2 regions of the Streptomyces sp. ATCC 21386 genome follow, and region 2 is predicted to be linked to the other one. Evidence: riboswitches for the same ligand, from Rfam matches in the RefSeq annotation. Region 2 holds a riboswitch; the other holds the start of a gene.
The links. A riboswitch is a leader RNA that binds a small molecule or an ion and turns the genes downstream of it on or off. The one in region 2 is predicted to bind cobalamin.
Positions count from the first base shown of each region.

Region 1: linked by a shared signal. The riboswitch ahead of GWK25_RS29345 (cobalamin biosynthesis protein) and the one ahead of GWK25_RS13940 (ABC transporter substrate-binding protein) in region 2 are both predicted to bind cobalamin.

Region 1 covers NZ_JAAVVL010000001.1:6,826,276-6,832,691, reverse strand. Annotated here, with positions in the region: gene GWK25_RS29350 (cobyric acid synthase) at 1-1,033, opposite strand, end outside; gene GWK25_RS29345 (cobalamin biosynthesis protein) at 1,030-1,971, opposite strand; cobalamin riboswitch at 2,072-2,204, opposite strand; gene GWK25_RS29340 (DUF397 domain-containing protein) at 2,449-2,655, shown strand; gene GWK25_RS29335 (hypothetical protein) at 2,686-2,997, shown strand; gene GWK25_RS29330 (hypothetical protein) at 2,927-3,433, opposite strand; gene GWK25_RS29325 (helix-turn-helix transcriptional regulator) at 3,475-4,332, opposite strand; gene GWK25_RS29320 (hypothetical protein) at 4,577-4,798, opposite strand; gene GWK25_RS29315 (inorganic phosphate transporter) at 4,830-6,092, opposite strand; gene GWK25_RS29310 (lysozyme) at 6,283-6,416, opposite strand, start outside.
Region 2 covers NZ_JAAVVL010000001.1:3,195,263-3,201,678, forward strand. Annotated here, with positions in the region: gene GWK25_RS13935 (iron ABC transporter permease) at 1-326, opposite strand, end outside; gene GWK25_RS13940 (ABC transporter substrate-binding protein) at 323-1,390, opposite strand; cobalamin riboswitch at 1,403-1,610, opposite strand; gene GWK25_RS13945 (helix-turn-helix transcriptional regulator) at 1,959-2,270, opposite strand; gene GWK25_RS13950 (hypothetical protein) at 2,335-2,637, opposite strand; gene GWK25_RS13955 (cation-translocating P-type ATPase) at 2,843-5,065, opposite strand; gene GWK25_RS13960 (DUF1490 family protein) at 5,112-5,423, opposite strand; gene GWK25_RS13965 (metal ABC transporter solute-binding protein, Zn/Mn family) at 5,638-6,416, shown strand, end outside.

The DNA.
Region 1 (6,416 bases), 3.6 Mb from region 2:
GGAAACCCCCGCAGATGCCGAGGACCGGCCGCCCCTCGGCGGCCCGGCGCAGCAGCGCCTCGGCGAGTCCCCGTTCCCGCAGCCACTCCAGTGCCCGGACCGTGCCCCGGGTCCCCGGGACGACGACGAGATCGGCGTCGGCGAGCTCCTCGGCCCGGTCCACGAACCGCACCACGACACCGGGTTCGGCGGCGAGCGCGTCCACATCGGTGAAGTTGGACATCAGCGGAACCGCGCACACGGCGACCCGCAGCACGTCCTCCCCGACGGGCGGCGCGACGTTCGACTCCCGCACCGTCCCCCGCAGCGAGACCCGCAGCCCGTCCTCCTCGTCGATGCCGAGCCCGTGCCGGAACGGCAGCACCCCGTACGTCCGCCGGCCGGTGAGCCCGTGCAGCATGTCCAGCCCCGGCTCCAACAGGGAGACGTCGCCCCGGAACTTGTTGACGAGGAACCCGGCGACGAGGGCCTGGTCCTCGGGGGAGAGCAGCGCGACGGTCCCGAAGAACGACGCGAACACCCCACCGCGGTCGATGTCGCCGACCACGAGCACGGGCAGCCCGGCGTTCCGGGCGATCCCCATGTTGACGATGTCGGTCCGCCGCAGATTGATCTCGGCCGGAGAGCCGGCCCCCTCGCAGATCACCGCGTCATACGTGCCCCGCAGCTCGGTGAGACAGTCCAACACGGTCCCGAGCAGCCGCTGTTGCCGCCCGCCGTGATAGCCGCGCGCACTCATCTCGCCCACGGGCTTCCCCAGCAGCACCACCTGACTGCTGCGCTCGCCCCCGGGCTTGAGCAGCACGGGGTTCATGAGCGCGGTGGGCTCCACCCGGCAGGCCTGGGCCTGCATGGCCTGCGCCCGCCCGATCTCGGCTCCCTCCTTCGTCACGAAGGAGTTGAGCGACATGTTCTGCGCCTTGAACGGCGCGACCTTGACGCCCCGGCGCACCAGCCACCGGCAGATCCCGGCGGTGACCACGCTCTTGCCGGCGTCGGAGGTCGTCCCGGCGACCAACAGCCCGCCACTCATCCCCGACTCCTCGACCGCAGCAGCGACACACCCGCACCGATCCCCAGAGCCAGCCATCCGACCCGCCGGGACAACCGCACGGCCCGCTCGATGTCGCCCACGGCGACGGCGCGTCCCTCCCCATTGAGCACAGGCCGGTGCTCGACCCGCCCCCCGTACGACAACGTGCCCCCCATCCGCACTCCGAGCGCCCCCGCGAACGACGCCTCCACGGGCCCCGCGTTGGGACTCGGATGCCTGTGCGCGTCCGCGCGCCAGGCCCGTACCGCCCCCCGGGCGTCCCCGCCGGAGGCCGCGGCCAGCACCGCCGTCAGCCGTGCCCCCGGCCACCCCACCACGTCGTCCAGCCGCGCGGAGGCCCAGCCGAACCGCCGGTACCGCTCGGACCGGTGTCCGACCATGGCGTCCAGCGTGTTGACGGCCCGGAACCCCAGCAGCCCGGGCACACCCGCGACGGCTCCCCACACGAGCGCCCCGACCACCGCGTCCGACGTGTTCTCGGCGACGGACTCCACGACCGCCCGCGCGATCCCGTCCGCGTCCAGCGCCTGAGGGTCCCGCCCGCACAGATGCGGCAGGCGGTCCCGCGCGCCGTCGACGTCCCCCGCCTCCAGGGACCGCCCGATCGCCCGGGCCTCCCGCCCGAGTGAAGTCCCCCCGACGACGGCCCAGGTGGCGGCGGCGGTCAACGCGACGGAGGCGGCACGCGAGGGGCGTACGGCGGACGAGGCGACGGCCCCGAGCGTCACGGCGCCACCCGCGCACACGGCGGTGTGCAGCGCGCCCCACCCCCGGTGGTCCCGCCACAACACCCGCTCCACGGCGCCGGCGGCCCGCCCGAACGCGGCGACCGGATGCCCCCGGCGAGGATCACCGAGCAGCAGGTCACCGAGGATTCCGGCGGTGGCGCCGTACGCGAACACGCGGTCGGCACGCACCGGTTCAGCCGATCGCGAGGTCGGACGAGGGACCGGTACAGGCACTCAGGCGGCAGCCGCGCATGGCGATATGTCCTCACTCAGGGTGTCCACGCCCTGGTTCGACGAGACCGACGGCGAGAGTTCCTGGCTCCCGGGAGGTTCTTCCCCGGTGACAGTGGCGGGACCGCGCCGGAATCGCACCGGCTTCCTCTCCTGCCGTCGTACATGGCCCCGGCAGTCCACCACGCTCCCGGAAGACCCGTCAACTTGCTGTTGACCTGCGGCGCAGGGGTGTGCTCAGCCCCACATCGCTGAAATATCGCCAGACGCCCGAATCGGCTCTTTCTGCGCTCTTCTCCGATACCCAGGCTGGGAACACTTGAGGGAACGGCAGTACGAAAGCACCGCACCCACGCGGAGGCGGGACACTACGCTCGGGTCGTCGCGGTGGACGCCGTGTCGGTGCGCTGACTCTTGGGCTTGGAGGAGGTCGGTGTGATCGGCAGGGAGTCGTCGGCACGGGTGTGGGTCAGGAGCAGCTACTCCGACAACGGGGGCGACTGCGTGGAAGTGGCCGCCGGGCACCGGCGCGTCATGGTCCGTGACTCGAACGGGAATCGTGACGCGCTGCTCGTCTTTCGCTACGCGGCGTGGTGTGGTTTTCTGGCGGGGCTTGTGGACCCGGGAGCGGGCGGATCGTGAAGATCCGCTCGGGGGACGGGAGGTGCACACATGGGAGACCGAGCGAAGGAGACCGCCTCGGCGCGCCTGCGGAAGCCGGGCGTCTGGCGGCAACGGGTGACGGCGGCTGCCCCACTGGCGCTGTTCTGCTCCGTGATGGGCGTGCTGTCCGTCGGAGTGGGCGCCCTGGCCGCGCTGCTGGTCCCGGGCGGTGAGGTGCGTGCTCTGGTCTGGCTGGTGGTGACCGTGCTCGGTGCCGCCGGGGCCGGCCTGTGGTGGGGGCTCACCCCGGTCACGGAACGGCTCCGGGTCCTGAACCGGGCGCTGGGGGAGGCTCGGCCCCGGCGGCCGCACCACCGCTGACGGCGCCGTTGCGGGAGTCGGCTGAGCGGTGGCGCAGGAGCCTGCCCAGCCATGCGCCGAGGGCGGTGACGAGGGCCGCACCGACCGCGCCGATCACCGCCGAGCCGAGCGGCGACACCCCGCCCAGCGGAAGGCCCGGACCGAATCGGGTGGCGACCGAGATGCTGAACAGCAGGACGCTGCCGCACGCCGTGCCGAGCAACAGCCGCACGGACAGCAGCCGGACGGCTCCCGCCACCCGGGCGCTCTCGACCTGGATCAGGGCCTCCGCCCACTCGGGGTGCTGCATGGCGTACGCCTTGAGGGCGCTGTCGCTCAGCTCGGCCGGCTCTTCCCGGTCGGTCTGCTCGGGCGGGACTCTTGGCGTGTCGTCCGCAGGGGTGGCGGTGGACGTACGCAATTCCCGCCACCACGCTCGTACTCCGAAGACCGCCATGAGGCCTCCCCCCGTTCGTCGCCCGGGCATCCCGTCCCGGGTCAGTTGTCGTCCAGACTCTCCCTGATCGCGTCGAGCGCCTCGATCATCCGGTCGCCGTCGTACGCGATGGAGCTGATGTCCTCGAAGCACTCCTGGTAGCGCGCTGTGAGGCCCAGGTCGTCACGGTTTGTCAGTCCCCCCGTGGGGCCCTCGATGTAGAGCAGATCGTCGTCGTCCTTGAAGCCGAGCAGAATGAACGGCGTGGTGGTGCTGTAGTGCGCCCCGACGGAGAACGGCAGCAGTTGCAGGGTCACCCGGGGATGCGTCGCCATGGTCTTGATGTGGTCGAGCTGCCGTCGCATGACGGCGGGGCCGCCGACCGCGCGCCGTACGGACGCCTCGTCCAGGACGATGCCCACCTCGGGGCCGCTGTCGCCGTCGAACAGCCGCTCCTGGCGGCTGGAGCGCAGCTCCACCTGCCGCCGTACGCGCGCCTCGGAGGTCCTGGCCGTGAGCAGCGCGGTCGCGTAGTCCTCCGTGTGCAGCAGCCCGGGAAGGACGATGGGGTTGTACATGCGGATGGTGGCGGCGGCGCCCTCGTACCCCAGGTACTGGGCGAACTGGGGGGAGACAAGGTCGCTGTACTGCGCCCACCAGGACTGGCCCTTGGAGCCCCGTGCCGCCTCCTCCAGCTCCGCTACCAGGGCGGCGTCCGTGACCCCGTACTGCTGGAGCAGTGCCCGCAGGTCCGTTACACCGAGGCTGACCGTCCCCGCCTCGATCCTGATCACCTTGGACAGGGACCACTCCAGGCCCTGCGCGGCGTCCCGCTGGGTCTGCCCCGCGCTCTCGCGCGCCTTGCGCAGCTCGATTCGCAGCCTGCGTCGATTCAGGCTCGGATCGATGTCCCTGGCCATGGTGCTCCCTGCCACATGTCGTCCCTGACTTGTCGGGCCGCCACCTTCGTCTAGTAACTCTCTCTTAGAGTAGGTGAGTTGGCGACCGGCGGCTAGCCGTCGTCAGTATGACATGTGTCGTTTCGTGGAGGTCGCCGCGCTACTCCGAATGCAGAGAAAACCCCCGTAAGCGTCACAAGACGCCCACGGGGGTTGAATCTGTAGTTGTCGGTGTCGGCCCGAGGGGACCGTGGGAGTTCCGGTATCAGGTCATGATCAGGGAAATCCCGTACGCCACTGCCGCCGCGCACAGCGCGAAGCACGCGTACGCCCCAGTGGTCGCGAACGCCGCCGAGTCGCCCCGGGCCGACGCCGCCTCCCGCTTGGAGAGGCCGACGATCCCCAGGGTGAAGAGGCCGACGAGGGCCACGGTGACCACGAGGCTGACTCCGAAGACGGAGCCGAGGGCTGCCCAGTCGATGTGCATGGTGGTGTTCTTCCTCAGGAGGTCGCGGGGCTCAGACGGCGGGCGTCGGCGTCGACGAGTTCGCCGGGGCCGTGGTCTCGGCGGCGACCGCGGCCGCGGGGGCCGGGATGGCCGCCGAGAGCTCCTCGGTCACGGTGCCGACGGGCGGCGGTGTCACGGCGGCCATCGCCGTGGTCACCACACCGGGCGGCTCCTCGGTGTCGTTGACGTTGGTGTGGTCGACGACCTCGCGGCGCGAGATCACCCAGATCGCGGCGCTGGAGGCGACGAGGAAGACCGCGACGACGGCCGTGCCCCAGCTGCCGAAGGCCGTCACCCACTCGGCGAGCGCGGCGACCAGCGCGGCGGCCGGCAGGGTCAGACCCCAGGCCACGAACATCCGGGTGGCGGTGGACCAGCGGACCACGCCGCCCTTGCGGCCGAGACCCGCGCCCATCACCGCACCGGAGACCGAGTGCGTCGTGGAGAGCGAGAAACCGAGGTGCGAGGAGGCCAGGATGACCGTGGCCGCGCTGGTCTGGGCGGCGAAGCCCTGCTGCGGCTGGAGGTCGGTGAGGCCCTTGCCCATCGTGCGGATGATGCGCCAGCCGCCGAGGTAGGTGCCGAGCGCGATGGCGAGACCCGCGGAGACGATGACCCACACCGGCGGGTCGGAGTCGGGCGCGAGGGCGCCGCCGGCCACCAGGGCGAGGGTGATGATGCCCATCGTCTTCTGGGCGTCGTTCGTGCCGTGGGCCAGGGAGACCAGGCCCGCGGAGGCGATCTGACCGGCGCGGTAGCCCTTGCCGGAGGCCTTCTCGCTCGTGTGCTGTCCGAGCTTGTACGTCAGCCGGGTGGCCAGCATCGCCGCGATGCCGGCGACCAGCGGGGCCGCGACGGCGGGGATCAGCACCTTGGTGACGAGCACGTCGCCGTGCACACCGCCGAGGCCGACCGAGGCGATGGTGGCGCCGACGAGACCGCCCATCAGGGCGTGCGAGGAACTGGACGGGAGCCCGACCAGCCAGGTCAGCAGGTTCCAGAGGATGGCGCCGACGAGCGCCGCGAATATGACCTCCGGCTGGATCCCGGACTCGTCGACGAGTCCCTTGGAGATGGTGTTGGCGACCTCGATGGACAGGAACGCGCCGACAAGGTTGAGCACGGCGGACATGGCCACCGCGACCTTGGGCTTCATGGCGCCGGTCGAGATGGTGGTGGCCATCGCGTTGGCGGTGTCGTGGAAACCGTTCGTAAAATCGAACGCGAGCGCGGTGATGACCACGATCGCGAGGATCAGCGAGAAGTTTTCCATTTACCCGGGCTTCTTTCGGACGTCAGTGGCATGTGGACCGTAGGCAACCTGGGTGAACGGAAGATGAACTGAGGCAGGCGCGCGGGTGTAATGAACGAGGTGTCGCCCCTCCGCTTGTCGGCCGGCGGGCGACCGGGGCCGCGCGGAGCGGCGGTCCGGCCTTCGAACGGAGGCGGAACACCAGGGTCCGCTACCCCCGGGCGAACTCCTTGAGCCGGTTCGTGGACCCGTTGAAGAGGTTCTGGTCACCCGGCAGCCGCCCGCTGCCGTTGTCGTACTGCCAGATCGTCCAGAACTCCCACCCCGCGGGCAGTTCCCCCGCCC
Region 2 (6,416 bases):
AGCGGGTTGCGCAGCAGCGACTGCATCACCGCCCCGCACACGGCGAGGCCGGCGCCGCACACCGCGGCGAGCAGGGTGCGCGGCAGCCGCAGGTTCCACACGATGCCGTCCCGGATCGGGGACAACTCCGTCGTGCCCCATCCCAGATGGGAGGCGACCGCGGACCAGACGTCGCCGACGCCGATGTCCGCCGGGCCGATGGTGACGGCCACGGCGACGGACACCGCGAGCACCGCCAGCCCGGCGCCCAGGCCGGCCGCGGTCCGCAGGGTCCCCACGGCGGCCCGCGGGGACCGGGCCGCGGGCTTGCGCAGAGCGGTGGTCATCCGCCGAGTCCGTACGCGCGCAGCGCGGCGGCGACCTTCTCGACTCCCTCGACGGTGCGGATCGTGGGGTTCATGGCCTGTCCGCTGAGCAGCACGTACCGCTTCTTCTTCACCGCGTCCATGTTCCGGGTCGCCGGGTTGGACTCCAGGAACGCGATCTTCTTCGCGGCGGTCTCCGCGGTCTGCGACTTACGGGTGAGGTCGCCGATGACCAGCACGCCGGGGTTGCGGTCGGCGACGGTCTCCCAGTTGATCTGGGGCCACTCCTGCTCACTGTCGTCGAAGACGTTCTTCGCGCCGAGCGTGTTCGTGATGATGCCGGGTGCGCCGCAGCAGCCCGCCATGTAGGGGGACTCCTGATTGGCGAACCAGTACAGGATCGTGGTGTCCTCGGCGTCGATCCCGGAGGTGGCCTTGGCAACCCGGTCCTTCAGCTCCGTGACCAGCTTCTCGCCGCGCTCCTCCACCCCGAAGATCCGGGCCAGTTCACGCACCTCGCGATAGACGGTGTCCATGGCCAGCGGCTTCGTCCGTGAGCCGTCACCGTCGCCGCTGTTGTCCTTGCCCTCGCAGTCGGCCGGCGAGAGATACGTCGGCACTCCGAGTTCCTCGAAGCTCTCGCGCGGGGCAACCCCGCCCTTGCTCAGGGTGGAGGCGAAGGAGGACGCGACGAAGTCCGGCTCGGCGTCCAGGACCTTCTCGAACGACGGGGCGTTGTCGGCGAGCCGGGGCACCTTCGCGTTGGCCTTCTCCAGCCCCTTCATGACCGGGTCGGTCCAGGTGGCGGTGCCCACCATCCGGTCGGCAAGCCCGAGGGAGAGCATGATCTCGGAGGTGCCCTGGTTCAGGGACACCGCCCGCTTCGGCGGGGCCTTGACCGTCACCTTCTCCCCGCAGTTGTCGAGCGTGACGGCCCGGGCACCGGCTTCGGCGGACTTCCCGGACCCGTCGGACGACGAGCCCGAGCCGCAGGCGGACAGCAACAGCGCCCCGGTCAGGAGCAGAAGGGAACAGCGGGCGGGACGTGACAGCGGCACAGTGACTTCCTGGGCGTCGGGGCCCATGCGCGGGGCCCGTTCGGACGGTCGGCTGCCAGCAGGTCTTCGGACTCGGGATCATTCCGACGGGGCACCTTCCCAGACCCGGCCATCACCGGGTCCAGTGGCTGTCGCCCCGCCCGTCACCCTCACCGCTGCGCGTCAGTTCCGGACTCCCACCGGATTCCCTGACCCGTGCACGCGGACGTCCGTGTGCACGAGTGCGACTGGCGCCCGGAAGTTACCATGACCTTACCTGCTTCCGCCGCAGTGCCTGCGGTACTCCCGGTCGCCGGGCATCGGACCGCGCAGGACGCACGCGGTTTCCGTGGAACAGCGGCGTGGGGGCGTAATCCATGGCAGGCCTGACTTCCGGAGGCCGGAGGCCGGTGGCGCAGCGCCCCAGCGCCCCGACGCAAGGGCCGTGGCCTGGGTGATCCGCCGGCGTAAGAGACTCAGTCGAGCGGGGGGCGGCATGTGCGTGTGTGTCGGCGGGTACGTCGGAGAACTCAGCGCCCCTTCTTGCCCAGGTACCGAGGGCCGCCCGGCGGGAAGCCGGGCGGCCCTCAAGATGTTGCCGCGTCTGGACGTGGCCCTACTCCTGTGCGTGCCGAATGGCGTCCAGCACGATGTGTGCCACATGGTCGTCGGTCAGGCGGTAGCGCGTCTCGCGGGCCTCGCGCCGGGCGGTGACGATCCGGGAGGTGCGCAGCACCCTCAGGTGCTGGGAGACCAAAGGCTGGCTGACGCCGAGGGCGGTCACCAGCTCGTGGACGTACTTCCCGCCGTCGGCCAGCTCGCGGACGATGCCCAGCCGGACGGGCGACGCCAGTGCGCGCAGCAGGTCGCTCGCGGCCTGCAGGGTCTGCAGCGGCTCGTCCGCCGGGGGAGGGGAAGCCATTGTCATATGCAGACATTAGCATATGGCAACGATTTCCAGTGCGGCGGTTGGCCGCTCGGGGTGCGAGCTGTCAGTGGTCGTCCCAGTGTCCTTCGTGGGCCGCGTGACGGTGACCGTCGTGCACGTAGTCGGTGTGGTCCTCGTGCGGAACGGCGACGTGGCCGCAGCCCTCGCCGTGCTGGTGGTCGTGGCCGTCGTGCACGGCGTGGCCGGTCTCCGCGCACTCGTCGACGTGGTCCCCGTGGACCCGGTGGACGTGGCCCTCGTGCGCGTAGTCGGTGTGGTCCCCGTGCGGGAAGGCGACGTGGCCGCAGCCTGCGCCGTGGGTGTGTGCGTGGTCGTCGTGGGTGCGGTGCTCGGTTGCGGTGGCCATGGAGTGCTCCTTGTGCGTGGTTGTGCGCCCGCGGCTCTCGCCGCGGTCAGTGCATGGCGACATTAACATATAGCGATTGCTGCATGTGTTAGCGGTTCGGTGGTGGAGTGCTGGTCAACTCCGGGCGCCGAGGCTCGAGCCCGATGCGGGCGGCGAACAGCTGCGGCCACGCTCTGGGTTCGAAGAGGGCTGACGGGAATCCGCGTCAGCGCACTCGCCGCTCCTCGAGCGGTGCGGCACGCAACCGTCCGGCCGTGTCGCTCGGCAGGTGGGGTGTGTGGCCCACCAGGCGGGCGGAGTTGGCGACCACGGCGATGCTGCTGGTGTTGTGCAGCAGGGCGGCGAGGACGGGGTTGATGGAGCCGCCCGCGCCCGCGATGAGGCCGGCGAGGTTCACGCCGATGGACAGGGTGTAGTTCTGGCGTACGACGCGCAGGGTGTGCCGGCTGAGTTCGACCACGGCGGCGACCTGGCGCAGGTCGTTTCCGGCGAGGGCGATGTCGGCGGTCTCCAGGGCGACGTGGGAGGAGTGGGCGCCCATGACGATGCCGACGTCGGCGAGTGCCAGCGCGGGCGCGTCGTTGGTGCCGTCACCGACCATCGCCACGCTGTGCCCGTCTGTCTGGAGGTCGCGGATCAGCTGGAGTTTGGCCTCGGGCAGGGCGTGGGCGTGGACCTCGGTGATGCCGAGGGTGTCGGCCACGGCCTGGGCGGTCTCGGGTGCGTCGCCGGTCAGCAGCACGATGCGGGTCACGCCGAGGTCGGTGAGCTGGCGGACGACGGTGTCGGCTCCGCCGCGTACCGCGTCGGACAGGCCGAGCATGCCGATCAGTCTGTCGTCGTGGGCGAGGCAGATGACGGTCTCACCGCCCGCGCGCAGTCGGCTGGTCCATTCCTGGGCGACGTCGGAGAGTTCCAGGCCGTGGCGGCGCAGCAGGGCGGGGCTGCCCACCAGCAGGCGGCTGCCGTCGAGTTCGGCGCGTACGCCCATGCCGAGGACGACCTCGCAGGCTTGGTGGATGGGGATGTGCAGGTGCTGTTCCTCGGTGCGTCGGACGATGGCCTGGGCGAGGGGGTGGCGGGCGTGCAGTTCGCCGGAGGCCGCGAGGCTGAGGACCTCGTCGGCGGTGACCGTCTCGTCAAGGGTGACCACGCTGGTGACCAGGGGGCGGCCGAGGGTGAGGGTGCCGGTCTTGTCGAAGACGACGGCGGTGACGCGGCCGATTCCTTCGAGGTGGGTGCCGCCCTTGATGAGGGTGCCGCGGCGGGCGCCGTTGCCGATGGCCGCGCTGATCGCCGTCGGGGTGGCCAGGCCCGCGGCGCAGGGGCAGGCGATCAGCAGCATGGTCATCGCCCGCCTGGCGTCCCGGGTCAGCACGTACGTGATCCCGGCGAGGACGAAGGAGACGGGCACGAAGCGGCGGGTGAAGGCGGTGGCGACGGTCTGGATCGGGGCCCGGTCGGCCTGCGCCTCCTCGACCCGGGTGATGATCCGCCCGACGACCGTGTCCTGTCCGACCGAGGTGGCCCGGACGGTCAGGGAGCCGTGGGTGACCAGGGTGCCCGCGTAGACCTCGCCGCCGGGCTGGACGTACACCGGGAGCGCCTCGCCGGTGATCGCCGCCTGGTCCACCAGCGCCTCGCCGGACTCGGCGGTGCCGTCGACGGGGATGCGGTGGTGTTCGTACACCGCTACGACATCCCCGGTCCTGACCTCCGCGAGATCAACCTCTACCTCGACGCCGTCGCGGACCAGCCAGACCCGCTCCTCGCCGACGGAGAGCAGTTCCTCGATGGCGCGCCGGGTCCGCCGCAGCGTGATGGCCTGCAGGAACTCGCCGATGTTGAGCAGCCACAGCACCATGAGCGCGACCACGTTCTCGCGCAGCACGAGTGAGATCACGGTCGCTGTCGTGACGAGCAGATCGGTGCCGACGTGGCGTCTGCCGCCGAGGGTGCGGGCCGCACCGCGGAAGAACGGTAGTCCGGTGAAGACGGTGACCGCGCCGAGGAGCCCGGCCGAGCCGCCCGGGGTCCACGGGGGGCGGCCGAGCAGCCGCCGTACGCCCACCAAGGCGAGCACCGCGCCGCCGACCACCAGCCGCGCGACCTCTCCCGTGGAGGAGTCGGGCACGGACCGGCTCGCACGGGCGGGCACGCCCGGCGGCGGCGCCTCGTCCAGAGCGGCGACCAGTCGGTCCACATCGACCAGGTCCGGCTGCACCCAGACGATCACGGCACCGGTACGGGGGAAGATCCGCAGCGCCCGGAAGCCCGGCAGGTCGGTGAACCGCTCGTCGACGATCCCGGCGCAGCCGGGCCGCGCCCGCAACCACGGAACCATCAGCCGGACGCGGCCCGCGGCGGCGGACCGCACTACGACACCGGAGTCGGCGCCGGGCGAGGGAAGGTCCCCGGATGCGGACATGACGATCGCCTCTCAGCGCTCGTGTTCAATCAGCGTCACTGACCGGTCAGTGCTCGTGATCGTGGTCGTGCCCCTCGACACCGACCGCCGAGGGAGGCGCCGCCTCCTCGCCGAGCTGCTCCCGGGCCTCCGCCAGCAGATCCCCCGCCTTCAGGCGGGCCTCCTCGGCGGCCTCGCCGAGTCGCCGCCCGGTCGTGATGCCACCGGCGATACCGCTGACCAGAAGCCTGCGGGCTGCCGGTTTCGCTTTGGGCGCGGCCTTGGCGGCGCCCCGCAGCACCAGTACACCGGCGGTTCCGGACAGGGCGTAGTGCGCGATGCGGCCCACGACCGCACCTGCGAGAGCGGCGGGATGCATCGTGGTCTCCTTCCGCGGAACGGATTCAGCCGTCTTCGACGCGGTAGGTCAATTGTCGCCCCATGGCCGACATATCGCATCAGTCGCATCTCAGGACGGAATCGCATGTGAAGCGTAGACTTTTCGGTAATGAATGCCATGTTGTATCGCTGAAAGATGGTCTTGACGCTCGTTTCCACCTGGCGGATACGTCACCGTGTCGCGGAGGAATCCCATGCGTGTGTCCTCGTCCCGTGGTCTGGCGTTCGTAGCCGGCGTATCCCTGATCCTCCTTGTCGGCTGTGGCAGTTCGTCCGACGCCGCTGATGACGGCGACGCCCCGCAGAGTCCCGCCGCCTCGTCCGCCGTCGAGGTTGTGGCGTCGACGAACGTCTACGGCGACATCGCCGAGCGGATAGGCGGCGGGAAGGCGGAGGTCACTTCGATCATCAGTGATCCCGACCAGGACCCGCACTCCTACGAGGCCAACACACAGAACCAGTTGGCACTGTCCAAGGCGAAGGTCGTCATCGAGAACGGCGGCGGCTACGACGACTTCATCGACCGCATGCTCGAGAGCGGCGACAACTCGTCCGCCGAGGTGATCAACGCGGTCAAGGTCTCCGGGAAGACCGCCCCGGAGGGCGGGGAACTCAACGAGCACGTCTGGTACGACTTCCCGACCGTGGCCAGGCTCGCCGACCGCATAGCGGCAGCCCTGGGCAGGGCGGCACCCGGCGACGCCGCCACCTTCACGAAGAACGCCGAGACCTTCAAGGCGAAGCTCAAGCCGCTGGAGGCGAAGGAAGCGCAGATCAAGGCCGACCACGGCGGTGAGCCGGTGGCCATCACCGAGCCCGTACCGCTGTACATGACCGAAGCGAGCGGACTGGTCGACAAGACCCCGGAGGAATTCAGCGAGGCCATCGAGGAAGGCGACGACGTCTCCCCGAGGACCCTGCAGGAGACGCTGGCACTGTTCACCGGCAAGCAGGTGGAAGCGCTGGTCTACAA